DNA from 3 places in the Caballeronia sp. GAWG1-1 genome. Region 3 is predicted to be linked to each of the others. Evidence: predicted binding sites of a transcription regulator. Region 3 holds the regulator's gene; each other region holds the start of a gene.
The links. Region 3 encodes FliA, which starts transcription of late flagellar genes. Its sites were predicted from a motif close to CTAAAGTTTNNNNNNNNNNNGCCGNTA; they were not measured.
Positions count from the first base shown of each region.

Region 1: the regulator FliA is predicted to act here: its motif matches at 5,121-5,147, upstream of NCT03_RS00755 (flagellin).
Region 2: the regulator FliA is predicted to act here: its motif matches at 4,964-4,990, upstream of motA (flagellar motor stator protein MotA).

Region 1 covers NZ_JALQDB010000002.1:80,715-90,637, forward strand. The annotation lists gene NCT03_RS00735 (ABC transporter substrate-binding protein) at 1-232, opposite strand, end outside; yybP-ykoY riboswitch at 432-596, shown strand; gene NCT03_RS00740 (sodium:calcium antiporter) at 718-1,728, shown strand; gene NCT03_RS00745 (flagellar protein FliT) at 1,855-2,154, opposite strand; gene fliD (flagellar filament capping protein FliD) at 2,164-3,705, opposite strand; gene NCT03_RS00755 (flagellin) at 3,885-5,021, opposite strand; gene NCT03_RS00760 (tetratricopeptide repeat protein) at 5,296-7,536, opposite strand; gene NCT03_RS00765 (aldo/keto reductase) at 7,724-8,674, shown strand; gene rpsU (30S ribosomal protein S21) at 8,997-9,209, shown strand; gene NCT03_RS00775 (phospholipase D-like domain-containing protein) at 9,310-9,669, opposite strand; gene NCT03_RS00780 (hypothetical protein) at 9,705-9,923, opposite strand, start outside.
Region 2 covers NZ_JALQDB010000002.1:93,197-103,119, forward strand. The annotation lists gene NCT03_RS00795 (Cof-type HAD-IIB family hydrolase) at 1-579, shown strand, start outside; gene NCT03_RS00800 (PXPV repeat protein) at 996-1,280, opposite strand; gene aqpZ (aquaporin Z) at 1,579-2,298, opposite strand; gene NCT03_RS00810 (glycosyltransferase family 4 protein) at 2,549-3,613, opposite strand; gene flhD (flagellar transcriptional regulator FlhD) at 4,263-4,574, shown strand; gene motA (flagellar motor stator protein MotA) at 5,037-5,897, shown strand; gene motB (flagellar motor protein MotB) at 5,914-6,897, shown strand; gene NCT03_RS00830 (response regulator) at 6,975-7,355, shown strand; gene cheA (chemotaxis protein CheA) at 7,419-9,680, shown strand; gene cheW (chemotaxis protein CheW) at 9,703-9,923, shown strand, end outside.
Region 3 covers NZ_JALQDB010000023.1:73,350-83,272, reverse strand. The annotation lists gene NCT03_RS13790 (cytochrome b/b6 domain-containing protein) at 82-642, opposite strand; gene NCT03_RS13785 (PepSY domain-containing protein) at 655-918, opposite strand; gene NCT03_RS13780 (thiamine pyrophosphate-binding protein) at 997-2,679, opposite strand; gene flhF (flagellar biosynthesis GTPase FlhF) at 3,084-4,868, shown strand; gene NCT03_RS13770 (MinD/ParA family ATP-binding protein) at 4,861-5,781, shown strand; gene NCT03_RS13765 (RNA polymerase sigma factor FliA) at 5,800-6,531, shown strand; gene NCT03_RS13760 (GGDEF domain-containing protein) at 6,626-7,720, opposite strand; gene NCT03_RS13755 (Rieske 2Fe-2S domain-containing protein) at 7,924-8,907, shown strand; gene NCT03_RS13750 (arylamine N-acetyltransferase family protein) at 8,932-9,771, opposite strand; gene NCT03_RS13745 (acetyltransferase) at 9,773-9,923, opposite strand, start outside.

The DNA of each region.
Region 1 (9,923 bases), on a different contig from region 3:
CCCACTTCTCGGCGAGCGCGGGCGCGACTTTCTTCGCGGCCTCGTCGTATGACACGAGCGTGTTGAAGATGACATCCGCCGACGCGTTGGTCGTGACGAGCGAATTGAACTGCACGACATCGAAGCCGTCCGGGCTCGATTCTGTACAGATGGTGAGCGGCTTGGCCATTGCGATAAGCGGCGCGGCGGCGAACGTCGCGGCGATGGCGGCAGCGAAAAGTGTGTTGCGCATGAGATCTCCCGTGACCCGGCTGGTCACATTACGATTGTTCTTGTGGCTGGTTTTACCCTGTGCGCGTGTGGCAAGCAAGTAGCGCATCCGCGCGGCTAGGTTAGCGAAGCGCTCGCCGCTCGACAACGAATCGTTGCGCATACGCTTATGCCTCGAACGCGCCGTGCGGGTTGCCGAACCGGGCGGCTCAGGCTACACTGCCCCGGTCTTTGGGGAGTAGCCTTCCTTCCATCAGCGAAGGAGAACGCGTCAACATCCTCGGCCTTGCTGCCGTGGCGCGTTCGACCGGTCGGTGCTGTCGCATTCCGGCGGTTTGGCGAGACCATCGATGCGCTTTGTCGTTCTTGGTCGGACGGCGCATGGCGCATCGTGGTTCGCTGAACGTCCGACCGTGGAATCATCGTGTCCCCACAACTACAAAAATCCCTGTCTCGCTGCGCGCTCATTCGCGCCCGCGCGTTGCATCGTTTCCCGCGAGGTGCCGCATGACGATGCTTTTCGTCGAACTCGCGTTGATGCTCGCCGTCATTCTTATCGCATCGGAACTCTTCACCAATGCGCTCGAACATCTCGGCGAACGGCTCGGCATATCGGAGGGCGTGACTGGATCGCTGTTCGCGGCGGTCGGCACGGCGCTGCCGGAAACGACCGTGCCGATCATCGCGCTGCTGGGCGGCACGGCGAGCCGTTCGGTTAACGAAGAAATCGGTGTCGGCGCCATTCTTGGCGCGCCACTCATGCTCGCGACGCTTTCCACTTTCCTGATGACGCTCGCGGTCATCAAATCGCGTGGCTTGCGCGGCCGGATCATGCCCGAGCGCAGCGGCTTCACGCGCGACCTGAACTTCTTTCTCGTCGCGTTCCTGATTGCGGCCGGCGCCATGTTCGTGCCGCATCATGCGTGGCAGGTGCGGGCGATGTTCGCGGTCGGCCTCGTCGGCTTATACGTGATCTACGTGATCACCACGTTCAAGGCATCGGCGAGTCTTGTCGAAAGCGGACACGGCACGGAAGCGCCCGAGCGTCTCTTCATCACGCGCGTGGGTTTGCCGAACGGTATCGGGTCGATCATGCTGCAGTTCCTGATCGGCATCGTGCTGCTCGTCGGCGGGGCGAAGGGCTTCATCCACGGTGTGGAAGGCGTGTCGGCGGCGCTTGGCATATCGCCGCTCTTGCTCTCGCTCATCATCATTCCGATTGCGACCGAACTGCCGGAAAAGGTGAACAGCATTCTCTGGGCGCGACGCGGAAAAGATACGCTCGCGTTCGGCAACATCACAGGCGCGATGGTATTTCAGGGCACCTTGCTGCCGGGCATCGGCATCATGCTGACGCCGTGGGAGCCGCGCGTGGAAGTGCTGACCGGCGTGCTGATCACGCTCGCGGCGGCGGCATGGCTGCGCTTCAACGCGCGCGGCAATGGCGTGGTGTTGTGGGCGTTGCTTGGCAATGGCATCTTGTACGCGGCTTATCTCACCTTAACCCTCAGCCGCTGAAGCCTTCGAGCGACGCAAATAAAAAATGCCCGCGCGAGGCGGGCATCAAGAGCGAAGCGCCGCGTCATGTCTGACGCGTTCTTCTCGTTGTTCTTATTAAGGTTATCGGCGCGTGCCGGAAAAACTTTAGAAGCGCGCGGCTTGTTGATATCGTCCGGCGGCTTTCGCCTGATCCATCGACTTGCGGTACGCGGTCGAAAGCATGGCTTGCGCGGCGTTCGCACGGCCCATCGTTGCTTCGATGCTCGCCTGAATCCGGCGAATGGTCGCGAGCGATTCAGCCGGCTGATTCGCTTCCACGGCCATCAGGAGCGGCGTGCGCGCCTCTGTGAGTTCGGCCGCGCGCGCCCAGTTTTCTTCGTTGACCGCTGCTTCGATCGCCTCGGTCAGTGCCCAGGCGTGTTGAATCATTTCTTGCTGGTTCATGTTCGTTCCTTACGACTTGTTGCTTGCCAGCGCGCCCGCGCTGTTGGTGCCGCCGAAGAGCGCGGTCAGGTAGCTGCCCTGCGTCGCCATCTGCGACATCAGCGTGTTGAGCGCGGTGAACTGATCGTTGTAGGTCGTGGTCAGTTGCGCCGTGTAGGAAGCGAGCGCGGTTTGCTGGTCCGTGATGCTCGAAAGATCGGCGGTGAGCGCGGTCGTGCGCGTATCGACAATACCGCCTGTCGCGAGAAATCCGGTCAGGCTGTTGTTCAGTTGCGCGGCTACGCCCGTGCTCGAATTGAAGAGCGATGCCACCGCGCCCGAGTTGCTCGACAATGCTGCGGTCAACGCGTCTTCGTCGGTCTTGAGCGTGCCGTCCGGTTGCAGCGTAATGCCGATCGATGCGAGGTTCACCTGGCTCGTGCCGGAACCCACGCCCTTGGCAATCGTGCTGGAAAGGGCGTTGCGAATGGTGTTCATCATCGAGTCGCCGAGCAGCGCGCCGCCTTGCGAACCGGCTGCCTGGGTCGAGTCGAACGAAGTCAGCGACGCGGCCGTCGTGATGAAGTTGTTGTACGCGGTGACGAAACCATCGATGGCCGTCTTCTGCGTGGCCGTGTCCTGCGCGATGGTCAAGGTCTGCGTCGTGCCGACCGCGTCCGACGTGAGATTCAGCGTCACGCCGGACAGCGCCGTCGTGACCGCATTGGTCGAGCTGCTGGCAGGCGTGCCCGCGATGGTGAAGTTGGCGTCCATGCCGGCCGTCGTCTGCGTCCAGTTCGACGAGCTGATGGCCGTCTGCGCCGGAACCGCATTGCCGTTCGAGTCTGTCGTGGCAGCGCTCAACGTCGATGCCACGTTGAGTTTGGACAAACCATTGTCGTCGGGCGTCGTGCCGTCGGACTGCATGTTCGGCGTGACCGCCACGGTAATGCCGTTGGCCTGGCCCGTCGACGCCGAGCGCAGCACGAGGTGCGCGCCATCGGTGCCGTTGACGACCGCCGCCGTGATGCCGGGGTTACCGCTTGCCTTGTTGATCGCGGACGCAATGCCCGCGAGCGTGTTGTTCGAAGAGTCGATGCTGATCGACATGTCCTTGCCGCCCACCGACAGCTTCATCGTGCCCGTGCCGAGTTGCGCGGTGCTGGTGAACGCGGTGGAGGTAAGCGATTGCGAGGTGGCGATATTGCTGACCGCGACGGAATAAGTGCCCGCGACCGCGCCGGTGCTGGCCGTGCCGGTCAGACCCTTGCCGCTGCCGGTCGCCGTGAAGGCGCCGAGCGTCGTGCCGTCCGCGAGCGAACTCACCGAGCTTTGCAAAAGCGACAGCACGGACTTGAGCGTGCCGACCGCGGTGAGCTGGGTGTTGTCCTTGGTTTGCTTGGCTGTCAGCGCATCCGTCTGTCCGGCGACCTTCGCGTTGACGATGGCGGTGACGAGCGAGTTCACATCCATCGTGGAGTTGGTCGAGCCACTGATGATCGACTGCGCGGCTTGCTGGACGGCGCTGGTCGGATCGACCGTGGATGCCGAAGTGGTTGCTACCGTGGACATGTATGGCTCCGTTTCTGGCTTCTTGCCGTGAGCGGTTGAAGATGCGTTTTACTGCACCGTCAGCAGGCGACTCGTCATGAAGGCGCCTCTGGCGGAAATGCAAATCGGGAGGCAAGCCTCCCTGGGTACGTCGCCGGCGCGCCGTGATCGAGACGCGCCGGTTACTGCGTCGGCGATGCTTAGCCGAGGAGCTTCAGAACCTGCTGGGGCATCGAGTTCGCTTGCGCCAGAACCGAGATACCAGCTTGTTGCAGAACCTGAGCCTTCGAGAGGTTCGCGGTTTCTTGCGCGAAGTTCGCGTCGGTGATCTGCGACTGAGCGGACGACAGGTTGGTCGACTGCGCGGTCTGGGTAGCGGCAACCGAGCTGAAGCGGTTCTGCACGGCGCCCAACTGAGCTTGCAGCGAGTTCACTGCGTCCAGTGCGTTGTCGACTGCCTCGATTGCGGACGATGCGCCGTTCGCCTTGCTGATGTCGATTTGCGACACTTGCGGCGGCGTGTTGTTCGCGGTCAGCGCGCCGACTTCGGACGTTTGAGCTGCGGTTGCCGAAGGAACGTTGGTGCTGTTCAGGCTGATGCTCGTGCTGCCTGCGGACAGACCCGTGAACACGTTCGACGAGGCGAACGAGCTGCCAAGTGCCTTGTTGTCCTGGTCGGTGAACGTGTAGCCGCCGGAGCCGTCAGCGATGACGTTGACCGACGTGATCGTTGCCGCGGTGGAAGCTGCGGATGCACCCGTGTCGCCCAGGCTCAGACCGTCGACCGTGCCGATGACCGTGCCCTTCTGCGGGTTGCTGCCGCCGAGCGACAGAGCCGAGACGTTTGCTGCCGAGCCGAGGTCGATCGTGATCGACTGGCCGACGTTCGCGCCAACCTGGAACGTCTTGCTGCCGGCGGTGCCGTCGAGCAGGTTCGTGCCGTTGAACGTGGTTTGCGACGAGATACGGTTGATTTCGCTGATACGCTGCGTCACTTCTTGTTGCAGCGAGGTCTTGTCAGCCGTCGACAGCGAGCCGCTCGATGCTTGCACGGCCAACTGACGGATACGCTGAAGGTTGTCCGTGATCTGCGACAGACCGCTCGAAGCCGTCTGAACCATCGACACGCCGTCGTTCGCGTTCGAAACGCCTTGGTTCAGGCCGTTGATCTGCGAGGTCATGCGCGAAGCGATTGCGAGGCCAGCTGCGTCGTCTGCTGCGCTGTTGATGCGCTTGCCCGACGAAAGACGCGTGATTGCCGACGACAGTGCGCTTTGCGTGCCGTTCAGGTTTTGCTGAGCGACCAGCGAGTTGATGTTGCTATTGATACCGATCATTTTGTTTCTCCGATGAGGCCTGGCGCATTTATCTGAGTTGATAACGCCATCGTTTGGCGGAAGCGTCCGTCGTTTGTTTGTTTGGCCGCTTGTTTAGGTTTTCGGCCCGTGCTAGGCAAACTTTAGTGCTCGATTCGATTTGCCTGATAAATACCTGGAAATACGTGCTAAAGCTTGCCCAGCGGGGCTCTGCTGCCGATGCTCGCGGTTTTTTAATGCCCCGTCTGAGAGCTTTAACGGCAGACGGAGCGACTTCTTTCGTTAAAAATTCGCTTCAGACGTCGAACGTGGCCGCAGCCTTGCCGGCGCACCAGCGCTGCCACATCTGGCGCATGCTGGCGGAGAGCGCGCGGGCCACCGTGTCGGGCTGGAACCCCGGCGACTGCAGGCAGCGCTCGCGCATGCCGGCGCGGATCTGCGCGAGTTCTTCGACCCGGCCCGCCCATTCGATGCCCTTCGCGACGAAGTCCGCGCGGTCGCGAGCCACGAAGTCGCCGAGGCCCGTGTTGGAAAGCACCGACGTGCTGCCTCGGCTCGCGATCAGTTCGCCGGGCAAGGTGAGCGTGGGCACGCCCATCCACAGCGCCTGCATGGTGGTGACGCCGCCCGCGTAAGGGAACGTGTCGAGCGCGATATCGGCGTCGAGGTGATGCGCGAGATAGCGCACGAGCGACGAGCGCTGACGAAACTCGAGCCGGCTCACATCGATTCCTTCCTTCTCGAACCAATCGATCAGAATCGTGTGGCTGTTGTCGCGCGGCACGCCTGCGATCAACATGCGCGCATCCGGCACCGCGCGCAGCAGTTCCGACCACAGCGCGATGGTGCGCGGACGCAGTTTGTTGAAGCGGTTGAAGCTGCCGAAAGTGATGTGGCCGTTGGTGAGCGCGGGCAACGCGTTGAGCGCCGGCGCATGTTCCGAGGGCTTGAAAGGCGCATACGCCGGCAGATAAGCCAGCTTTTCGACGAACTGACCGTCGATCTGTTCTTCAGGCACATAGTGGCGATCGCCGATGTAGTAATCCATCGCGGTCATGCCGGTCGTGCCGAGATAGCCCATCCACGTCGCCTGGATCGGCGCGGGTTTGCGCGCGAAAGTCAGCAGGCGGTTATAGGCCGTGTGCCCCGAAAGATCGATCAGCACGTCGATGCCGTCCGCGCGAATCTTGTCGGCGAGCGCGGCATCGCTATAACCCGAGACGTCGTGCCAGCGCGGCACGATATCGCGCAGCGTGCGCGTGACCTCGTCGGTCACCGAGCGGTTGTAGTACGCGTGCACCGTGACGCTGGGATCGTTCACGAGATAGCGGAACACCGGCTCGATGAAGACAGCCACCGGATGCTGGTTGTAGTCGCCCGAGACGAAGCCCACGCGAATGCAGCGGTTCGGGTCCGGCTGGTTCCGATGCTTCTTCCACGTTGATTGCAGCGGCTTCTCGCATTGCTCGGCGAAGTACAGATGCTGCTCGAAGTACGCCTTCCGGTCGATTTCTTCCTTGTGCGACAAGCAGAACAACAGGTTCTCGTGCGCGCTGTCGCAAGTTGGATCGAGTTCGATCGCGCGACGCGAATGCATCTCCGCGTCGTCGAACCGCGTCTGGTCCATCAGCACCACGCCGAGCGTTTCGTGCGCTTTCGCCGACAACGGCGCGAGTTCCACGGCGCGACGGCAAGCAGCTTGCGCGTCGTCGAGGCGCATCAGCGAGCGCAGCGTCACGCCGAGAATGCGGTGCGCTTCCGGATAGTTCGGGTCCTGCTCGATCATGCGCCGGCATTCGGCTTCCGCTTCGAAGAACTTGTCGAAAAGGCGCAGGGAGTCGGCCAGGATTCGGCGAACGTCGATTCCATCCGGCTTCAATTGCAGATAGCGGCGCAGCGAGGGAATGGCCGACTGCAGGTCCATCAGGCGAACCTGGGCCACGCCCATGACTTCCCATCCCAGCAGAAAAGTGGGGAAGCGCTGCGTCAGGGTCTTCGCGAGCGCCACGGCTTCTTCGAGTCGCCCGCCATTGAAGTGCGCATGCAACTGCTGTACTTCCTGCGGCGTCGGCGTCGTGCGGCCGTTTGGCGCCGTGATGCCTTCGCGCGACTTTGTCGCATCGCGCAGTTCGGCGGCCAGTTTCTCGATTGCCGGCCCGCTCATGCCTTGCGCGACCGCGACTTCGAACACGATATTCGCCGCCGCGACCTGACCGCTGCGCGTCAGCACGTCGATATACGTAGCCCAATAGATATGCTGCGTCGGGTCCGTGCCGATCGCGGTTTCGAAGAACGGCACGGCTGCCTCGTATTGACCGCGCTGCGCCATCAGCATGCCGAGGTTGAAGTTGGCGTCGGCGTGTTGCGGCCGCGCGTCCAGAACGAGGAGATAGAGCTTCTCGGCCTCGTGCAGGTTGAGCGTCTGATGCTGCAGGATCGCGGCCTGCAGCACATAGGCGAGATCGGCCTCGAACTGCTGGTCGGCGTTCGGCGCGACGTGTGCGGGAGTTTGGTCCAGTGCTTCGAAGGTGTTCATGGTCTCGGCATTTCGGTAGCGTTGCACGGATTATCGAGCCGTCCACCTTGAGCCGAAGGGCGGAACTGGCGGGGAAAAGCCGCTCAGTTCGGCGCTTTTGCGCGAGGCACCGAAAAGCGCCCCGAGCGCACGGGCGCGTTCCCGCGTATCCTTTTCGATCCGTACCCATCAAGCATCCGGAGCACACATGCAGACACGCACCATCGGCAAATCGGATCTCAAAGTCGCGCCGCTTTCTTTCGGCGGCAACGTGTTCGGCTGGACCGCGGACGAGCGCACGTCGTTCTCCATCCTCGACGCGTTCGTTGATCACGGCCTCAATTTCGTCGATACCGCCGACGTTTACTCCGCGTGGATCGACGGGCACCAGGGCGGCGAGTCGGAGACGATCATCGGCAAGTGGTTCAAGGAAAGCGGCAAGCGCGACAAGATCGTGCTGGCGACCAAGGTCGGCATGCTGAGCACGCGCTCGGGGCTTTCGGCGGCGAATATCGCGGCGGCGGTGGACGACTCGCTGCGGCGCCTGAAGACCGATTACATCGACGTGTACTACTCGCATCGCGACGACGAAAACACGCCGCTCGAAGAAACGCTCGGCGCTTATCAGAATCTCATCGCCGCAGGCAAGGTGCGCGTGATCGGCGCGTCGAACTATTCGGGCGCGCGGGTGGAAGAGGCGCTGAAGATCTCGAAGGAGTCGGGACTGCCCGCATACGAGATCCTTCAGCCGGAATACAACCTCTACGATCGCGAAGCCTACGAGACGGATCTCGAACCGGTCGTCGATGCCAACAAGCTCGCCGTGGCGACGTACTTCAGTCTTGCAAGCGGCTTTCTGTCGGGTAAGTATCGCTCGAAGGAAGACACGCAGGAAAAGGCGCGCGGCTCGCGTGTGGAGAAGTATCTGAACGACCGCGGTTTGAAAATTGTCGATGCGCTCGTCGAAGTCGCCAAACGCAATGACACGGCGCCCGCGACGGTCGCGCTTGCGTGGATCATCGCGCGCCCGAGCGTGACCGCGCCTATCGCCAGCGCGACGTCCGTGCAGCAACTGGAGAGCCTTGCGGAAGCCACGCGCCTGCAACTTACGCCGGAAGATGTCAAAGCGCTCGACGAAGCCAGCGCCTGGCAAAAATAATTCCGCTGCATCAAAGGCTTGCAGTGAACCGAGGTGTTGGCACGGGCGCGAGGTTCTGGTAACATCGCGCCCGAATCGAGAAATGTGTCCGATTTTTGCCTTTGCCGTCGAGCGTGAAAATGCTCAATGTGCAGCAGACGGCTCCAAATGCGCGTTCACGTCGTTCCAGCGAGCGCGCAACTGAATCTCAACTCTCTCTCTTTTCCGGCCTCCGTGGCCGCTTTGCTCGTGTCCGCCGTGTTGGGTGGACGATCGGAGTGCCGGCGCGCGGCGGGTTTGTCCGTCGTGCAGTTAGAAATACGTTTAGCGAAACAGGATTTACATGACCACCATTACCCTTAAAGAAAACGAGCCGTTTGATGTCGCGATTCGGCGTTTCCGTCGCACGATCGAAAAGAATGGCCTGATCGCGGAACTCCGCGAGCGCCAGTCGTACGAAAAGCCGACCACCGCGCGCAAGCGCAAGAAGGCAGCAGCCGTTTCGCGTCTGCGCAAGCGCCTGCGCAGCCAGATGCTGCCGAAGAAGATGCACTAAGCGTCTTCGCCTCGGGCCGGGTGCGAATCTGGTTCGGCAAAGGCAAACGGCGGTGCGACCCGTAAGGGCGCACCGCCGTTTTGCTTTCTACCGCCGGTCTTTAGACGAACGCGTGACGCTTGCCGAGTACCGCGAGCCGATGTGGCCATTCCTCGACGCTCGAGTCGTCGTGAATCTGCTCCAGCTCCATCAATAGATCGATCACGTTCGGATCGTACGCATTCACATTCGACGCATACAACGCGCGCAATAGTTTGCCGTCGTGCGCGTGCCGGTAGTACGAAATTCCCACGCCTTCGAGCGCCGGGTCGTAATGCTCGTCGCGCACCAGCGAACCGATTGCGCACTTGCGCCCGTTCGCGCTGCGCAGGCGGCAGGAACCGTTGTCATCTTCCGATACCGCGCCTTGCTCCAGCAAATGCCGGCTGACGCGTTGGTAGATGTCCTTTGGACTCAACATCGTGATTGGGCTCAACATCTCGACACCCGAAGCGCTTATGCAGCCGTTTTCAGGAGCTCGGCCGACAGACCGAACTGGCGCGCGATCGAAGCAAGACGCTCGCGCCATTCCCATTTGCCGAAAACGTCATGCACGTTCTGCAGGCAGGAGAGCAACTCGACGGTGTTGGGATCGAACACGTTGATACGCGCGCGCAAGAGCGCACGCTTGAGACCCGCGACGCCTACATCCATATACGCCGGCACCACTTCGGG
Region 2 (9,923 bases), on a different contig from region 3:
CTCGATCCCGCCGCCGTTCGCCGTCTGGTGCAACCGGATCTTGCGGGCGGCAATGGGCGCGTGATCGTCAACCTCTTCGCCGACGACGCGTGGCTGATCGACCGCCACGCGCCGCAATTGCTCGTTTTCCATCAGGATTCGGGCTTCAAGTACGAGGTGATGGATCTGCGCGAGCACGACGGCGAGAACATCGCGAAGGTGCTGTATATCGGCGAGCCGGCCGATCTGAAAGAGACAGCGGCAAATCTGGAGCGCGAATTCGGCGACTCGCTGTACGTCACCTATTCGCTGCCGGACTGTCTTGAGGTGATGACTTCGGATGTATCGAAGGGACGCGCGCTGCGCTACGTTTTGCAGCGACTGGATATCGATCCCGCGCAATGCGTCGCGTTTGGCGACAACATGAACGACATCGATCTGCTCGAAACGGCGGGGCATCCGTTCATGATGAACAACGCGAATCCCGATCTCATCAAGCGGCTGCCGGATGTACCGCGTATTGGCAACAATTTCGAGGCGGGCGTCGCGCATCAGTTGCGTAAGCTTTTCGGGATTCGCGACGAAATTGCGGGTGCCTGACCTGTTGATGGAGCGTGCGGGGCGGCGGTGGCTCGTGCTGTGACTTCGAGTGCCGTCGCAACTGCGAAGGCAACGGCGACCGCGAGTGCCATCGCAACTGCGAAGGCGACTGCCACCGTAAGTGCGACTGCGACTGCGACTCCAACTGCCAACGCAACTGCGACGGCAATGGCGACCGCGAGTGCCATCGCAACTGCGAAGGCAACTGCCACCGTAAGTGCGACTGCGACTGCGACTCCAACTGCCAACGCAACTGTGACGGGCAACGGCGACCGCGAGTGCCATCGCAACTGCGAAGGCGACTGCCACCGTAAGTACGACTGCGACTGCCACCGTAAATGCCACCGCGACTGCCGCCGTAAATGCCACCGCGACCGCCACCGCAGCTCCGGCAGCCGCAACCGACTGCGCCACTCTTATCCGCGACGTCCCCAGCCATTGTGATTGCCGTTGTCATGCCAGCCGGCGCGATTCCATCGGCCATTGTCGTGGCCGTAGTTGCCATGCCAGCGCGGTTCCTCATGACGATAATAAGGTCCGCCATACACCGGCGCCGGGCGCACATAAACCGGAGCCGGCGCCACATACGCGGGTGCGCCGAGCGAAACGCCGATGTGAAGATCACTGTGGGCCTGAGCCGCTCCAACCGCACCGATCGCGAGGCCGGCAGCTACGAGCATGTGGGTAACGATGCGCTTCATGGTGTTCTCCTTTAGAGCGACGCGTGTCGCATGAGTCCAATGTAAGCGCCGCGCGTCTTACAAGCCTCGACGAGTTGTTACGGTATGAAAGCGCGTCGTAAAGACGATAAAACAAGCCAGAGCCTTGTCCAGCAAGGCTTTCGAGCGAGGGAACGGCGCGCAAAACGAAGATAGTAAGCATGCTTCGTAATTGTCCATTACATTTGTCTCGCCGCTTTAATCTAAGAGCACAGAATTCGCGCTGGAAAAGCAAAACGGGCGCACGAGGCGCCCGTTTTCGAAGCATGATCAAACGTACTTAGGCAGTGATCAGTGCCTTTCTGCGTTCGCTCGTCAGGATCGGGTACACCACGCCCGCGACGATTGCACCGGCCAACGGCGCGATCCAGAACAGCCACAACTGGTCGAGTGCCCAGCCGCCGACGAACAATGCCGGGCCAGTCGAACGCGCCGGATTCACCGACGTGTTGGTGACGGGAATCGAGATCAAATGGATGAGCGTGAGGCACAGGCCGATGGCGATTGGCGCGAAGCCCTTCGGTGCGCGGTCATCGGTGGCGCCGAGAATGACGAACAGGAAGAAGAAAGTCATTACGCCTTCGCAAACCAGTGCCGCGAGCATCGAATAGTTGCCCGGCGAGTGCTCGCCGAAACCGTTCGCCGCGAAGCCGCTGGCAACCAGATTGAAGTCGGGATTGCCCGTGGCGATCAGCGACAAAACCCATGCGCCGAGCGTCGCGCCGATCACCTGAGCGATGATGTACGGACCGAGATCACGTACCGGAAAGCGGCCCGCAACCGCGAGACCGATGCTGACCGCAGGGTTCAGGTGGCAACCCGACACATGGCCGATGGCGTAAGCCATGGTGAGCACGGTGAGACCGAACGCCAGCGAAACGCCAGCCAGGCCAATGCCGACATGAGGAAAGGCCGCGGCAAGCACGGCGCTTCCGCAACCGCCCAGCACAAGCCAGAAAGTACCGAAAATTTCAGCGCCGAGACGCTTCGACAATTGCATGATCCTGCCTTCGTGAAAAATATGAACAACCGTTGACAAAATGCAAGAAAGCTCAACTCCTCTTGCGCAGCGGAGTTTAAGCGCGATTCTTTGGCAAAACTGTCAAAAATGGTTGATTTGCAGTCAATTCACGCGATAACGGCAGAATCTTCGGAATATCCTTAGCGGGTCGAATTGGGCTCACACAATGAAAAACCGCCCGTTGTCGGGCGGTTTTTTAAACGATACCTAAGGTCTGGCGCGCCGCGTATTAGCCCACTGCGACCTGACGAAGCACCGGACGCTTGGCCGCCTGAAGCATGGCCGTGTAGCTATCGACGTAATTTTGCGCCATGGTCTTCGCGCTGAAACGACGCTCGAACTGCGCGCGGATTTCCGTGCGCGATAGCTCATCTATCCGATGCAGCGCGCCCACTGCGCCTTGCACGTCTTCGCAGATAAAGCCGGTCACGCCATGATCGATCACTTCCGGCACCGAGCCGCGATTGAACGCGATCACCGGCGTGCCGCATGCCATCGCTTCGATCATCACGAGGCCAAAAGGCTCGTTCCAGTCGATCGGGAACAGCAGCGCCTTCGCGCCCGACAAGAATTCCGGCTTCTGCGCTTCATTGATCTCGCCGATGAACTCGACATGCGCCTGCGACAAGAGCGGCTCGATGGTCGACTTGAAATATTCCTGGTCGACCTTGTCCACTTTCGCTGCGATCTTCAGCGGCAAACCGCTTTGCGCCGCGATCTTGATGGCCAGATCGGCGCGCTTTTCCGGGCAGATACGGCCGAGGAACGCCAGGTATTCCGGCTTCTTGTGCGGCTGCGGCGTGAGCAAATCTTCCGGCAGACCGTGATAGACCGTGTTCAGCCAGTTCGCTTGCGGCAGCGGCGTGCGTTGATTGTCCGAGATCGAGATCACGTTCGCCTTCGTGAACGTGTTGAAGATCGGCTGGAGTTCAGGCAGGTCGAGACGGCCATGCAGCGTCGTCACGAAAGGCGTGTCCATCTGCGTGAACAGCGGAAACGGCATGTAATCGAGGTGGAAGTGCAGCACGTCGAATTCATGCGCGCGGCGGCGGACGGTTTCGAGCAGGAGCATGTGCGGCGCGAGCGCGTCGCGCACGGTCGGGTCGAGGCGCAGCGCGCGCGGCCAGGCCGCATCGAGAGTCGCCTTGGTTTGCGAATCGCCGCTGGCGAACAGAGTTACATCGTGGCCGAGGTCGACGAGTGCGTCGGTCAGATACGAGACGACGCGCTCGGTGCCGCCGTAAAACTTCGGGGGAACTGCTTCGTGCAACGGTGCAATTTGTGCGATTCGCATAACGTGACTCTCCTGTTATTTAAGGCATTGCAGTCACGCTCCGGTCGAGCGCTCGACGCATGCCGTTCGGGCGGGCCGCGTTCGTGTAGAAGACGCCGCCCGAGACTGGCCCGGACAAGAAACTGTTCAACCGGGTTATCCCTTACTGCTCATTATCGGGATCGAGCGCGGCATTACACTTCATTTTTCAAACGCTTAACCTTGTTACAGCGCGAAACAACGGCTGTTACGAAGTCAAAAAGTGCATCGATATCAATGACGTAGACGAATTCGACGCACGCAGGGCATTGCCGCGAGGCATTGAAGTAGCACGGATCGGGCCTAAGGCATATGGGCCGGTTCTGCGCATGGCACGGAGCGATCCGTGCTCGAGGCATTTCAAGTCAGATGAGAAGCAGCCGATACTTGAGTTTGGTGCTCCCGATTCGCTCAAACAGCCGTTCAACTATTTCGCGTAGGAATTTTTCTTACACGACGTCGCGGGCTTTTCCGTCGGTAAATCGGTCGATTTATCCGATTGGCGCGCGCTCGAAGCCTCATCGACAATCGAATCCACACCATGAGCGGGGCCGAATCGCCGCAATCCAGAGCGATCCGAGCAAACGTTTCCCGCACGGCCTGACGAGCCGGGTATCGATTCGGGTAAAAGATGACGGCCAGCACAACCACCACGCTCGCGGAGATTCGCGAGCTTAATCTCGCGTACTTGCTTCTGGCGCAGCAGCTATTGCTTGCGGACCGCGCTTCGGCCATGGCTCGGCTGGCGCTTTCGGACGACGTGGCGCAGTTATTGGCTTCGCTTTCGCCCGCGCAGGCGGTGAGGGTGGCGTCGTCGAGCCATTTGCTGTGCCGCTTTCGCTTCGACGATCACGCCATCCTTTCTTCACTCGACGGAAAGGACAAAAGCGCCGCGCCGGACGCGACCCTCCTCGCGGATGCATTGGCGATAGAAGCCGGCTGATCTGCGCGTTGATTCGAGCTGATCACGGCGGCGTTTGCGTTGCGCGCTCACAGCGCTGACCGAACGCAACGGCGCGCAGCCGGCATGAACCGATCGGACGAGCGGCCGCCGTGCCAACACCTCGTAAGTTGGTCGGCATACGTCTGCTGCCCATGGCAGGCCATTCATCGCGGTGAGCCAGCTCGCTGCCAGATCGACGCACGTCTCGCGGTCAACTCGCCTTCTACCACGAACAACTGGCTTATCGCGAAGAGCTATACGCCGCCATCGCCCGCACGAAAAGGCACTCGCACCGTAGCTTCCCCGCGCGCCATGCGCCATTGCGCCGCATGTCGTCAGAGCCCCATCCCACGCGGGTTCTAGCGTTTGCCTCACCTCCCGGTCATGCACCAAAGTTTTCCCTTGCCGTGCCGTAAACCCACATAACGGCGGTCATCCCGCAACTACCTTGAGGACTCGACTGTGCTGATTTTCGTTGGAACGCTCGTGACATTGCTGTCCGTATTCGGCGGTTACGCGCTCGAAGGCGGCCACCTTGGCGCGCTCGTGCAACCGGTCGAAATCTTGATGATCGCGGGCGCGGGTGTCGGCGCATTCATCCTCGGTAACGGCATCAAGACGATCAAGTCGACGCTGCGCGTCATTCCCACGCTGTTCAAGGGCTCCAAGTACAACAAGGATGTGTACATGGAACTGATGGGCCTGCTCTACGTCCTGCTCGCCAAGGCGCGCAAGGAAGGCACGCTCACCCTCGAAAGCGATATCGACGATCCCCATAAAAGCCCGATCTTCGGTCAGTACCCGAAGATTCTCGCGGACGAGCACATCGTCGAATTCCTGACGGATTATCTGCGGCTGATGGTCGGCGGCAACATGAACGCGTTCGAGATCGAAAGCCTCATGGACGAGGAAATCGAGACGCATCACGCCGAAGGCGAAGCGCCCGCACAAGCGCTGCACAAAGTGGGCGACGCCATGCCCGCGTTCGGTATCGTCGCGGCCGTCATGGGCGTCGTGCACACGATGGCTTCCGCCGATCAGCCGCCCGCGATTCTCGGCGAGATGATCGCGCAGGCGCTCGTCGGCACCTTCCTCGGCATTCTGCTTTCGTATGGCTTCATCGGCCCGCTCGCGGGCGTGGCGGAGCAGCGCGTGGCCGAGCAGACCAAGATGTTTCAGTGCATCAAGGTGACGATCCTTGCGAGTCTGAACGGCTATGCGCCCGCCATCTCGGTGGAGTTCGGCCGCAAGGTGCTGTTCTCGACCGAGCGCCCGTCGTTCTCCGAACTGGAAGAACACGTGCGCCGCGTCCGCGCGAAGTGAAGCGAGGAACGACGCCATGAGCTCACCCGACAAAGACCGGCCAATTTTCATCAAGCGTATCGTCGCGGGCCGCAAGGGACATCACGGCGGCGCGTGGAAGCTCGCCTACGCGGACTTCATGACCGCGATGATGGCGTTCTTCCTGCTCATGTGGCTTCTGAGTTCGACTTCGCCGGTGCAACGACGCGGTATCGCCGAATACTTCAACACGCCGCTCAAGGCCGCGATGGTCGGCGGCAAGACCGTCGGCATGGACTCCAGCATCATCATGGGCGGCGGGCGCGATCTGTCGAGCCCCGAGCCCGGCACGGTACGCACCACCGAAGGCAACACGCCGTTCGCGGTGCGTTCGTCGGCAAGACCCGATGAAGCCGCGTTGAGACAAGCCGAAGGCGAGATCGAACGCCGCGAGCAAGAGCGCCTGCACGACCTCCAGGTGAAGCTCATGTCGGCCGTCGAGGCCAACCCGACCTTGCGCCAGTTCAGGCAGCAGATACGCATCGATTCGACCCAGCAGGGCTTGCGCATCGAGATTGTCGATACCCAGAAGCGGCCCATGTTCGCGCTCTCCAGCGACTCCGTGCAGCCGTACATGCGCGACATTTTGCGCGAGATAGGCAAGACGCTGAACGACGTACCCAATCGAATAGTCGTGCAAGGACATACGGATGCCGTGAAGTACGCCGGCGGCGACAAGGGCTACAGCAACTGGGAACTATCGGCGGACCGCGCGAACGCGTCGCGGCGCGAGCTGATCTACGGCGGCATGGACGAAGCGAAGGTGCTGCGCGTGCTCGGGCTTGCATCGACGCAGAACCTGAATCGCAAGGACGCGATGGACCCGGAAAACCGGCGCATCAGCATCATCGTGCTCAACCGGCGCGCGGAGAGCGCCATGTTGCGCGACGACGGCGCGCCGCCCGCGACATTCGACAACGCGGCGGGCGCGGCTCCCGTGCTGGACAAACTCGCGCCCGTATTCCAGGCGCGACCGCAATAAAAGCGAAATCCGCGCGAAAGACTCTCAAGACTCCACACGTTTTAGCCGTCAACCCGGCAAGACCGCAAGAGACACACATGATCAAGAACATTCTGGCAATCGACGATTCCGCCGCCATGCGGCAGATTCTCTCCGCCACGCTGACGACGGCGGGCTACGAAGTGACCGTCGCGTCGGACGGCAACGAAGGGCTCGAATGGGCGCTCGCCGAGCGTTTCGATCTCGTCCTGACGGACCAGCACATGCCCGGCAAGAGCGGGCTCGATTTGATCGCGGAGTTGCGGGTGAATCACGCCTACCAGGCAACGCCGGTGCTCGTGCTGACGACCGAGGACAGCGAAGCGTTCAAGGACGCGGCGCGCGCGGCGGGAGCGACCGGCTGGATTCAGAAGCCGCTCGATCCCGAGCTCTTGACCGAGTTGGTGGCGGCACTGTCGGAACCCGAAGAGCAGCACTGAGCAAGACGAAGCAAACCTCGACCGAATAACGCGACTGAACAGCATTTCTGCGGTGACTCAAGCATGACACTCGACATTACCCAGTTCTATCAGACCTTCTTCGACGAAGCAGACGAACTGCTCGCGCAGATGGAGCAGCTGCTGCTCGTTCTGGACATTGCGAATCCCGATCCGGAAGACCTCGCGGCGATCTTTCGCGCGGCGCATTCGATCAAGGGCGGCGCGGCGACCTTCGGCTTCACGGCGCTCACGGAAACGACGCACATCCTCGAATCGCTTCTGGACCGCGCGCGCAACAATGAACTCGTCCTGCGCCGCGACATGATCGATACCTTCCTCGCGACGAAGGACGTGCTCTCGGACCAGCTCGCCGCGTATCGCGCGAGCGCCGAGCCGGATGCGGCCGCGGCCGCCGCGATCTGCGCGAAGCTCGAGCGTCTGAAGCACGAAGACCCGGAAGCGCCGGCGGCACCGGTGATAGAAGAAGCCGCCGCCGTCATCGAGAAGGCGCAACAACACGAACCCGCCTACGAAGGCCCGAACGCTCCGCCCGCGCATGTCATCGCGCAGGCTGCGGAAGCGATCGAGGACGACGGCACGTGGGACGGCGCGTTCGAAGTCACGGACGGCGCACCGATTGCAGGAACCGCTGCGGCAGCATCGGCAGCGGAAGCAGGACCCCACCTGAAAATTACGCTACGGGGGGTGGGCGAGAAGGACCTGGCGACTTTGACCGAGGAGCTAGGTAACCTGGGAAGTATCGTCGGAGAAAAGAAGACTGACGCCGAACTCGTGCTTTGGCTCGAGTCGGACGTGAGCGCCGACGACATCGTGGCCGTGTGCTGCTTCGTGATCGATGAATCGCAGATCGGAATCGGCCGTGGCAATGCGGCGGATCAGTCGGCGCAGTCGCCGGCCGCATCCGTCGAAGTACCGCCGGCAACGGCGGCGCATCACGCGCTACAGCAACAGCCGGACGCATCGCAGGCGCTCGACGCGTCTGCATCCACGGCGCAACAAAAACAACAAGCGGCGACGGCGGCGGTCCCGGAGACTGCCGCCCAGCCGTCACAGAAACCGGCCAACGCCAATACGAACGATGCCGATAAAAAGGCGCGTCCGGCAGCGGCCGCATCGGCGGAAGGCAGCTCGATTCGCGTCGGCGTGGAGAAGGTCGATCAGCTCATCAACCTGGTGGGCGAACTGGTCATCACGCAGGCGATGCTCGCGGAAACGACGAGCACGTTCGATCCCGCATTGCACGACCGTCTTTTCAACGGCATGGCGCAGCTCGAACGCAATGCGCGCGATCTGCAAGAAGCCGTCATGTCCATCCGCATGATGCCGATGGATTACGTATTCAGCCGCTTCCCCCGGCTCGTGCGCGATATCGCGGGCAAGCTCGGCAAGGACGTGGAACTCGTCACGTTCGGTCAGGCGACCGAACTGGACAAGAGCCTGATCGAACGCATCATCGATCCGCTCACGCACCTCGTGCGCAACTCGCTCGACCACGGCATCGAAACCGTGGAAGCGCGTCGCGCGGCGGGCAAGTCGACGACCGGCCAGCTCGTGTTGTCGGCGGCGCATCACGGCGGCAACATCGTGATCGAAGTCAGCGACGACGGCGCCGGCCTGCGCCGCGACAAGATTCTCGCGAAGGCGCAGAAGCAGGGCATGCAGGTTTCCGAGTCGATGAGCGACGAGGAAGTGTGGCAGCTCATCTTCATGCCGGGCTTCTCGACCGCCGAACAGGTGACGGACATTTCCGGCCGCGGCGTGGGCATGGACGTGGTCAAGCGCAACATCCAGTCGATGGGCGGCCACGTCGAAATCAAGTCGCGTGAAGGCGCGGGCACGACCACGAAGATCGTGCTGCCGCTCACGCTCGCGATTCTCGACGGCATGTCGGTGAAGGTCGGCAGCGAAATCTTCATTCTGCCGCTCAACTTCGTGATGGAGTCGCTTCAGCCGGTGGCCGAAGACATCTACACGGTCGCCAACGGCGAGCGCGTGGTGCGCGTGCGCGGTGAGTATCTGCCGCTCGTGGCGCTGCATGCCGTGTTCGACGTGGAGAACGCGCGCACCGAGCCCACGCAAGGCATCGTCACCATCATGCAGACCGAAGGCCGGCGCTTCGCCATGCTGATCGACGAACTCGTCGGCCAGCAGCAAGTGGTCGTGAAGAATCTCGAAACCAATTATCGCAAGGTGCACGGCATTTCAGCCGCGACCATTCTGGGCGATGGCAGCGTCGCGCTGATCGTCGACGTGGCCGCGCTCAACCGCGAATCGCGTGTGCAGCACAGCGCGCACGCTCATTAACACCCGCATCGAAGGAGTTACCGTGGCAGACATTCAAAACATCCATTCCGCGACGTCTTCGCGTCGCGACGCGCAACACGCGGAAGCCGCCGGACAAGAGTTTCTGGTGTTCACGCTCGGCGCCGAAGAGTACGGCATCGACATCCTGAAGGTGCAGGAGATTCGCGGTTACGACAACGTGACGCGCATTGCCAATGCGCCTTCGTTCATCAAGGGCGTGATCAATCTGCGCGGCATCATCGT
Region 3 (9,923 bases):
TGCGCCGACGTCACCGCTTTGTTGCTGCCTAAATCTCAAGCGATCTATCAGTCATTTGCCGATTAGCTGAATCTGACGCGCTTAGGCATCAGTTGCTCGATCGCTTTCATCGTGCTGTTTAACGCGCTTGAGTCCCGTCACCATCCCGCCGATTAAATTCTCTCGTGTCCACAAGCTCATCGACACCGCCGCGACGACATGCACGCACACGCATATTTCGATCAGATAAGACAGCCATGTGTGGATCTCTTGTGGCCAGTCTTCGCCCCAGAAGGCATCGAGCCGCATGATCCAGCCGGATACCGCGAGCGCCAGTACCAGGAACCACAACGCAACGGCCATCAACGCGCCCAATGGATTATGCGAGACATGATGTAGGGGCTTGCCCGCTGCAAGCGAACGGAGATAGGCACGAAGCTGCGCGGCGCCCGGCCACCAGGCGGCAAAGCGCGCATGCCGCGAACCGACGAAACCCCACACGATACGCGCCAGCACCAACCCCGCCGCGATATACCCAAGCACTCGATGTGTCGGGTTTGTTGGCCCAAAAAGATTCCATGAAACGACGCCCGCCACAATCCAGTGTGTGAGCCGGACCCAAAGATCCCAGACCTTCACGCGAGGGCCGGCCTTGGCAGACATGACGAAGCGCGCTTATTCGACTTCCGATTTCACGACAGCCAGCGTCTTGGTGTCGTAGTAGATCTCGACCTTCTTGCCATTCTTGTCGTGCCCGTAGATTTCATAGCAGTTGCCATCGATCTTGAACTTGCGGATCTTGTAGCCTTGCGCTTCGAGTTGCGCCTTGGCGTCCGACTCCTTGATCCACTCGCTCTTGGGATGCGCCGTGCAGTCCGCCTTCGCGAACGCGGCGCCGGAAAAACCCATTGCCAATGACAAAGCCAGTACCTTGAACATCGTCGACTCCCGGTGGTTTGAAGTCCGAACACTCTACTTCCACCGGAAGGACATCGCAAGTCAATCGAAAGCTATCCCTCAGCGCTTCGCCTGCTCCCGAATCTGTTCGAGCGTCGCGCCCGGCGTGCTCTGATCCGCCGGAATCCGAATCTCGATCACCGCGGGCAATCCGGAACACACAGCGCGCTCGAACGCCGGCATGAACTGCTCCGTCGATTCGACCCGCTCGCCGTGCGCCCCGAACGCGCGCGCATAAGCCGCGAAGTCGGGGTTCGTCAGCCCCGTGCCATGGACCCGATGCGGATAGTGCCGCTCCTGATGCATGCGGATCGTGCCGAACTGCCCGTTGTTCACGACCACGAAAATCACCGGCAGCTGGTACTGCATCGCCGTGGCGAGTTCGTGGCTCGACATCATGAAGCAGCCATCGCCCGCGAACGCGATCACCGTGCGCTGCGGATACAGCGACTTCGCCGCGATGGCCGCAGGCACACCGTAACCCATCGCACCGCTCGTCGGCGCAACTTGCGAGCGGAAGTGCCGATACGAATAATGCCGATGCAGCCAGGTCGCGTAATTGCCCGCGCCGTTGGTGAGAATCGCGTCTTCGGGCAGGCGCTCCGAAAGCGTGCGCATGATCTCGCCGAGCTGGACATCGCCGAGCATGGGGCGCGGCTTGCGCCATTCGAGATACGCGGCGTGCGCCGTCTCGGCGCTGCCCGACCACGCGATCTGCGCGGGCGGTTCGAGCGCGGCGAGCATCGACGCAATCTCGGGCATGCCGGAGACGATCGGCAGATCGGCGCTATACACGCGGCCCAGTTCCTCCGCGCCCTGATGCACGTGTATCAGCGTCTGCTTCGTCTTCGGGATGTCGAGCAGCGTGTAGCCGCCCGTCGTCGATTCACCCATGCGCGGGCCGAGAACGAAGAGCACGTCCGCTTCGCGCACGCGCGCGGCCAGCGCCGGATTGATGCCGAGCCCGACATCGCCCGCGTAATTCGGATGCTCGTTATGCAGCGTGTCCTGATAGCGGAACGCGCATCCCGCCGGCAACTGCCAGCGCTCGATGAAGCGCGCGAAGTCCTGCGTCGCCTCGGCGGTCCAGCCGCTGCCGCCCGCGATCACGAACGGTGTCTTCGCGTTGGCGAGCAGTTCGCGCACACGCTCGATCTGCGCCTGCGAGGGCGCCGCCGCGACGCGCTGATAGCCCGGCACGGGCGGCGCCGCGTCGCACGCTTCGGTCAGCATGTCTTCGGGTAACGCCAGCACGACCGGGCCGGGTCGTCCCGCCGTCGCGACATGGAACGCGTGGCTTAGATATTCCGGCACGCGGCGCGGATCGTCGATTTGCGCGACCCACTTCGCCATCTGCCCGAACATGCGCCGATAGTCGATTTCCTGAAACGCCTCGCGATCCATGTGATCCCGCGCGCATTGGCCGATGAGCAGGATCATCGGCGTCGAGTCCTGGAAAGCGGTGTGCACGCCGATGGACGCGTGCGTCGCGCCCGGCCCGCGCGTGACGATAGCCACGCCCGGACGCCCCGTCAGCTTGCCGACCGCCTCGGCCATGTTCGCCGCGCCGGCTTCGTGGCGGCAGACGATCGTCTGTATCTGGCTGGTTTCGTCGTGCAGCGAATCCAGGACGGCGAGAAAGCTCTCACCCGGCACGCAGAACACGCGTTCGACACCATGATGAACGAGCGCATCGACGACCAGACGCGCGCCGGTGGTCTGGCCATGAGAAGCGGATGCCATGCGAACAAGTCTCCTTTGTCAGTGAGCATCGGTGAGCCCGGGTTTCGAGCCGCAGACCGTAGCTTACGCCGCTGGATGGGACTCTGGCTGATGCGGTCCGGCCGCCTTGGCGCGCGACGCGCCTGCCGCCACGCGCCTCACAGCCGGACAAACCGTCAAGCGACATCTCTCGTCCCGTCGCGTCGATCGTGCCAGACCGGAATTTTTTCCCGCATGACGCGCGACGCAATCCGCACGGCCGGGTTGTTTCCATCAGTCGAAATACCCCTCTTTCACACCCTTTATCCAGCGATAGGCCCGAAGTGATCTTCGCAATAATGGCTTCACTGAAAAGCGGGCACGGAAATAACCAAAGGGTGCTCGCCTCGCAAATATCGCTGCATCTATCCTCATCGGGGGCCAGTTTGAACATTCGTAAATTCATCGGCGCGAACAGTCGTGACGCTCTGCGCCAGGTCCGTGAAGCGCTCGGACCCGATGCCGTGGTGCTGTCCAACCGCACGCTCGACGATGGATCGGTGGAAATCGTCGGTGTCGCGGATAGCGATCTAGCTTCGATCTCGCCCGCGAAGGCCGCACGCGAACAGGCCGCCGCCGCGCCGTTCGCCAGCGCCACGCCGCGCGCCGCGCTTGCACAAGCCGCAGCCGCCGCGATGAAGCAGCAGGCCGCCGCTCCCAGCTCTCCGATGAACCCCTACGCCAGCGGCGATGTTTTCTCCTCCGTCTTCGGCAACACCGCCGACGCCGACGATTTCGACGAGCAAGCCGACGAAGAGCGCATGGAAGCACCGCGCACGATGGCCGATTCCAATCCGTGGTTGATCGAACATGCGCGCCGTATCGCGCAACAGGCTTCGGTGCCGTCGAACCGGCCGCTGACGCCGTCCGCCGCAATTGCACGCGGCATGGGCGTGCCGGTATCGGTCAAGGCAGCCGACGCACCGCGCCAGCAAGCGCCGCGTGCACAAGCCGCCGCGCAACCGGTTGCCGCCGCGCCTGCCGCACCCGCCGCGCAAGCGCACGCAAAGATCGAAACGCCCGACTGGGCGCGTGAAGCCGCGCAAGTCGCCGCACGCCGCGCCGCACAGAAGATCAACGCAGCACCGCAACCCGCCGACGAAGCGCCGGCCGCATCGGGCAATTTCGAAGGCTTGCCGGCTAATGCCGCAGCCGTCGTGACCGAAGCCATCCGCACGCGCATGGAGCAAGTCGTCAACGAAACGGTGATGAACGAACTCTCGTCGATGCGCGAGATGATGGAAGAGCACTTCTCGGGTTTGCTGTGGGGCGACCGCCAGCGCCGCAACCCGACCAACTCGGCCTTGACCAAGCGCCTCTTCGCCGCCGGTTTCTCCGCGCAACTCGTGCGCATGGTGATCGACAACATGCCGTCGATGGAGAACGTGGAAAACGCGCTCGAATGGGTGCAGCAAGTTCTCGAATCGAATCTGCCGGTGATGCCGAGCGAAGACGCGTTGATGGAACGCGGCGGCGTGTTCGCGCTGATGGGCCCGACGGGCGTCGGCAAGACGACGACCACGGCAAAGCTCGCGGCGCGCTGCGTGATGCGCTTCGGCGCCAGCAAGGTCGCGCTCCTGACGACGGACAGCTACCGGATCGGCGCGCATGAACAACTGCGCATCTTCGGCAAGATTCTCGGCGTCTCGGTGCACGCGGTAAAGGACGGCGCCGACCTGCAACTCGCGCTCTCCGAACTGCGCAACAAACATATCGTGCTGATCGACACGATCGGCATGAGCCAGCGCGATCGCACGGTCTCCGACCAGATCGCGATGCTGTGCGGCACGGGTCAGCCGGTGCAACGCTTGTTGCTGCTGAACGCCACGAGCCACGGCGACACGCTCAACGAAGTCGTGCAGGCCTACAAGAGTGCGCCGGACCAGCCGCCGCTCGCGGGCTGCATTCTGACCAAGCTCGACGAGGCGACCAACCTCGGCAGCGTGCTCGATACGGTCATCCGCTACAAGCTGCCGGTGCATTACGTATCGACCGGTCAGAAGGTGCCGGAGAACTTGTACGTCGCAACCAAGCGTTTCCTCATCAAGAGCGCGTTCTGCATTCCGCGCGATGGCTCGCCTTTCGTGCCGCAAGACGACGATGTGCCGGCGCTTCTGTCCGCACTGTCCGCACGCGCCACGACCGAACTGCATGGAGTCCATTTTGGATAAGTTCGTGCTCGATCAGGCTGAAGGCCTGAGAAGGCTGCTGACGCGCGCCAGTTCTCGCGTGGTGGCTGTAGTGGGCGGACCGGCGGGCATCGGTTGCACGTCGGCGGTAGTGAATCTCGGCGCGGCGTTGTCCGTGCATGGCAAGGATGTGCTCGTCATCGACGAGCGGCATAACGCGGGCTCGGTCAGCCGCATGGCGGGTGTGGATGGCGCGGGCGCGCTCTCGGCGGTGATGTCCGGCCGTCGCGAACTGCAGGATGTCGCGGTGCGCACGCCGATGGGTTTTTCGCTGATCGCCGCACCGCGCGATGAACGTATCAGCCACGACGCAGCGCAAGCACGCGCGCTGCTCGACGGCCCTGCGGACATCGTGCTGATCGATGCGCAACTCGATCGTAATGGCGCGCTCTCGTCGCTCGCGGCGCAGGCGCATGACTTTCTGATAGTGACGCGGGTAGCCGCGTCGGCGATCACCGAGGCGTATGCGTGCATGAAGCGCTTGCACTACGCCCACGCGATCGGCCAGTTCCGCGTGCTGATGAATCACGTGCAGGACGCAGCCGATGCAGCGGTCGCGTTCGACAACCTCTCGGGTGTCGCGAGCCGTTATCTGGCCGTGTCGCTCGTGCAGGCAGGGTATGTGTCCGAGGATGCGCGCGTCGCTCGGGCGAGGGAGCTCTCTCGGTGTGCGGTGGAAGCGTTTCCGGCTACGGCCGCGGCGCGCGACTACCGCTACATCGCAGCCGAGCTGCTGCACTGGCCGATGCGTCCCGCGCCGTTTTCGCGCGGCGACGAAGCGAGCCAGTACGACGCGCACATTCCGGTTGGCGAGTCTGGTGAAAGCGGACGGAAAGCGGCGCACCGAGCGGCGGCGTTTTCCGATCATGCAATGAGCAGCACGGCGTCGATGTGATATTGAAAGGTGAACAGGATGTATAACGCCCAAGGCAAACTCTCGCAGTCCGACGTGCTTACGAAATATGCGCCGCTCGTTCGCCGCCTCGGACTCCAGCTCGTCGCCAAAATGCCGGCGAGCGTCGATCTCGACGATCTGATCCAGGCCGGCATGATTGGCCTCCTCGATGCGGCTAGCCGCTACAAGGAAGATCAGGGCGCCCAGTTCGAAACCTACGCAAGTCAGCGTATTCGCGGCGCCATGCTCGACGAGTTGCGCGCCAACGACTGGTTGCCACGCAGCATGCGCAAGACATCGCGCGAAGTGGAGTCGGCGGTACACAAGGTGGAACAGAACCTTGGCCGTTCGGCCAGCGAGACCGAAGTCGCCGAGCACATGAAGATGCCGCTCGACGAGTATCAGTCGATGCTGCAGGACTTGCACGGCAGCCAGTTGATCTATTACGAAGACTTCGACCGCTCGGCGGACGACGAGCCGTTCCTCGACCGTTACTGCGTCGATCGTTCGGACCCGCTGTCGGCGCTTCTGGACGACAGTCTGCGCGGCGCGCTGATCGAAGCCATCGACAAGTTGCCGGAGCGCGAGAAGCTGCTCATGAGCTTGTACTACGAGAAGGGCCTCAACCTGCGCGAAATCGGCGCGGTGATGGAAGTGAGCGAGTCGCGCGTGTGCCAGTTGCATAGCCAGGCCGTGGCGCGTTTGCGTGCGAAGCTGCGGGAACAGTCGTGGACTAGCGTCGAGGCTTGAGTTCCGAGTTGTAGAGGCGCGCGAAGCCCCGAACCGGGGCCGCGCGCTTTTTGCTTTTGCCTTTGCAAAGGCGCTCGAATGCGCGCGGATGGGCTCAATGCATCTCGAAGTCGCGCGCCTCGGCGAACACCGTCTTGCCTTCGCCGAGACTCTTTGCGCGATACATCGCGCGATCGGCGGCTCTCAGCACGGCGGTGATATCGGCGTCATGCGCTTCTGCCGCGCTCGACAGCAAGCAGGCGCCGATACTCGCCGATACGCTCACTGGCCGCTCCTGCACCAGCGTGAGGTCGGCGAGCGCCGAATGGATGCCATCGGTGAGCGTGAGCACCGCGCTGCGATCGCGCATGTTGCGCGCGAGCACGACGAACTCGTCGCCGCCCAGCCGCGCGATGGTGTCGGTCTTGCGCATGCGCCGTGCAAGCAATTGCGCGAACGACTGCAACAGCACGTCGCCGACCGCGTGACCGTAGGTATCGTTCACGCCCTTGAAGCCGTCGAGATCGATCAGTAGCAGTGCGCTGGTATTCGCGTCGGCGGCTTCGGGCGCGGACATCGCGCGATTCACGGTTTGTTCGAGCGCGTAACGGTTATAGAGGCCCGTGAGCGGGTCCGTCGATGCCTGCCGCGCCAGCACGCGATTCGCGCTGCCAAGCCTGTCGACCAGCACGCTCAGATACACCGACGCGCCCAGCACGCTCAGCGCGAGCCCGAGCGCGGCGGCGCGGTTTGCCACCCACCACGGTTGCCACAACGCCAGCGCGACGATCGCGACGAGCGCCATCGCGCACGAAATGGCGAGCGTGCGCTTGCCGTAGCGGCATCCCGAGCCGATCAGAAACCAGAACACCACCCACAGCAGCGGCAAGGCGAGCGTGCCGCAGAGAAAGAGCATGGCGCCGAGCAACGCCTGATCGAGGATAGTGGTGATGACGAGCCGGACGTTGGACAGCGCCATCATCCGGCTGACGAGCAATAGTGTGATTGCACCGTAGGACACGTAGAGCGCGATCAACCGCGTGATCAGCGACGCGTTGGCCGAAGGGTGCCGCCACGCATACACCGCATAAGCCAGCAGAACTGCCGCTCCCATCCCGATACGCAGCATGGCTTGCTCGCGTTCGGGATTCCGGTTGCCGGACCATGCGAAGGCATAGGCCCGGCGTGCCGGTTGATGCGCCTGCTCCATACTGAACCCCTGGTGGTGATTTCTTGCTGTTATGGTCTTTTGCGCGTGTCTTTGCTGTCGCGCTTTTGTCTTATTGCGGCCCCGTCGCGATGTTCGTCTCCGACGACTGGTATTTTGCAACGTTTTGCCAAGCTGCTGTGAATCGTGTAAGAACGCATCTCGGACAGATGATTAACGGCGTTTTCTGCGGATGCTTCAGTGTTATGAGCGACGACTTTTCTCTCGCTGGCGAATGGCTGGCGGTGTGTAATGGCGATGACGTGCCGGCGGGTTCGACGCGAGCGTTCATCGTCGCGGATGAGCGCATCGTCGTATGGCGCGATGCCGAAGGTGTTGCGCATGTCTGGCGTGACTACTGTCCGCATCGCGGCGCGCAACTGTCGCTGGGCACGGTGACGAACGATCAGCTCGTGTGTCCGTACCACGGCTGGCGCTACGACACGCTTGGTCAGTGCGTGCTGATTCCGTCGAATCCGTCGCTTCGGCCTTCGAAACGCGCGTGCGCCACCGCGTTCGTCGCCGAGGAGAAATACGGCGTCGTGTGGATGTGCTTCGGCGAGCCCGCGCACGCGCTCGATTTCTTTCCCGAAGCTGCGATTCCGGGCGGACGGCGCATCAACCTTGCGCCGCAGACGGTGAAGTCATCCGCGCCGCGTGTCGTCGAAAACTTCCTGGACATGGCGCACTTTTCGTTCGTGCACGTGGGCATTCTCGGCGAGGATGCGCATACCGAAGTGCCGGACTATGAAGTCGTGGAAAGCGCCGACGGACTCGAAGCGCGCCAGTGCCGTTTCTGGCAGCCGGCGGGTTTGCCGGGGCAGGGCGGCGCGATGATGGATTACGTTTATCGCGTGAAGCGGCCGCTGGTTGCGAAGCTCACGAAGATGGCGTCGGGGGCAATGGGCGCACTGCATATCATGCTGGTGGCGTCGCCCGTGACGCAGACCGAGACCCGCGCGTGGCTCGTTTCCATTCACGAAGACGAGACTTCGCACAGCGACGAAGAGCTGTACGACTTCAACATGGAGATTCTGCTGCAGGACACGCCGATCGTGGAGTCGCAATGGCCGAAGCTGCTGCCGCTCGCGCTCGATGCGGAGTTGCATCAGAAGTGCGACCGGATGTCGGTGGCGTATCGGAGATGGTTGGCGGGAATGGCGTTTGGGTGGGGGACGACGAGCGCGTGATTCGATGGCCGGTAAGCCACCGCATCAAACGCGCTTGATGAGTCGACCCAGCACGTTCGCCAAGTCGCCGCCGGGCAGGCGGATGCCGAACTCGTCTTGCAGCACGGCCAGCAGTTCGTCGGTGCAGGAAATCTGACGGCGCTCGGCGACCGCATCGAGATGATGGACGCCGTAGTTGCCGTCGACGAGACTCTTGCGTCTTCCCTCGTCCGTGCGCGCAACGACCAATTGCGACGCAAGCGGTGACGCCGGATGCGTCGAGATGAACCAGTTGCCTATCTCGAAGTCGATCTGTTCCTGACGTTGCAAGTCGAATACATATAGCGCGCGCCAGACGCCGTTTATCCGCGCCTGAAGCACGTAACCGGCCTCGCGTTGCAGCAGCCTGAAACGTTCGAGCGATGTCGTTTGCTCGGCATCCGTATCGAGCCGCAGCGGAGTCGTCGGCACCATGCGGCCGAAGCCCACATCCGAGATGTAGTCGTCGCCCGGTCCAAACGTCACGAGAATCGACATATGCGTTCGCGGCGCCCACGCGGTTTCCGGGCCGCCCATGACGACGCGTCCCGTCAGGCCGCGCGCGTCGAATCCCAACTGCCTGAGCAATGCGAGAAAAAGCAGGTTGAGCTCGTAGCAGTAACCGCCTCGCCCGCCGAGCACGATCTTTTGTTCGAGCGATGCCACGTCGATGGACGTAGGCTCCTGCAAGAGCGTCGACAGGTTTTCGAACGGAAAGCGGCGGGTGTGGCGTTCCTGCAAGGTCCGCAACGTGGCGAGCGTCGGTTCGGGGCTGGCGCGACAGCCGAGCTGCGACAGGTAACCGTCGATGTGTTCAAGCCGCGCAGCCGTTTTAACGCGTGCCATGTTAACGCTCGTTGCCCACTTCGCCGATGACCATCGCCGGATTGCCGAACACTTTGGTACGCGCCTTCACGCGTCGCAAGACCACGCTGCCCGCGCCGACATACGCGCGGTCGCCGACGTTGCACTTCGGCAGCAGCGTCGCGCTGCTCGCG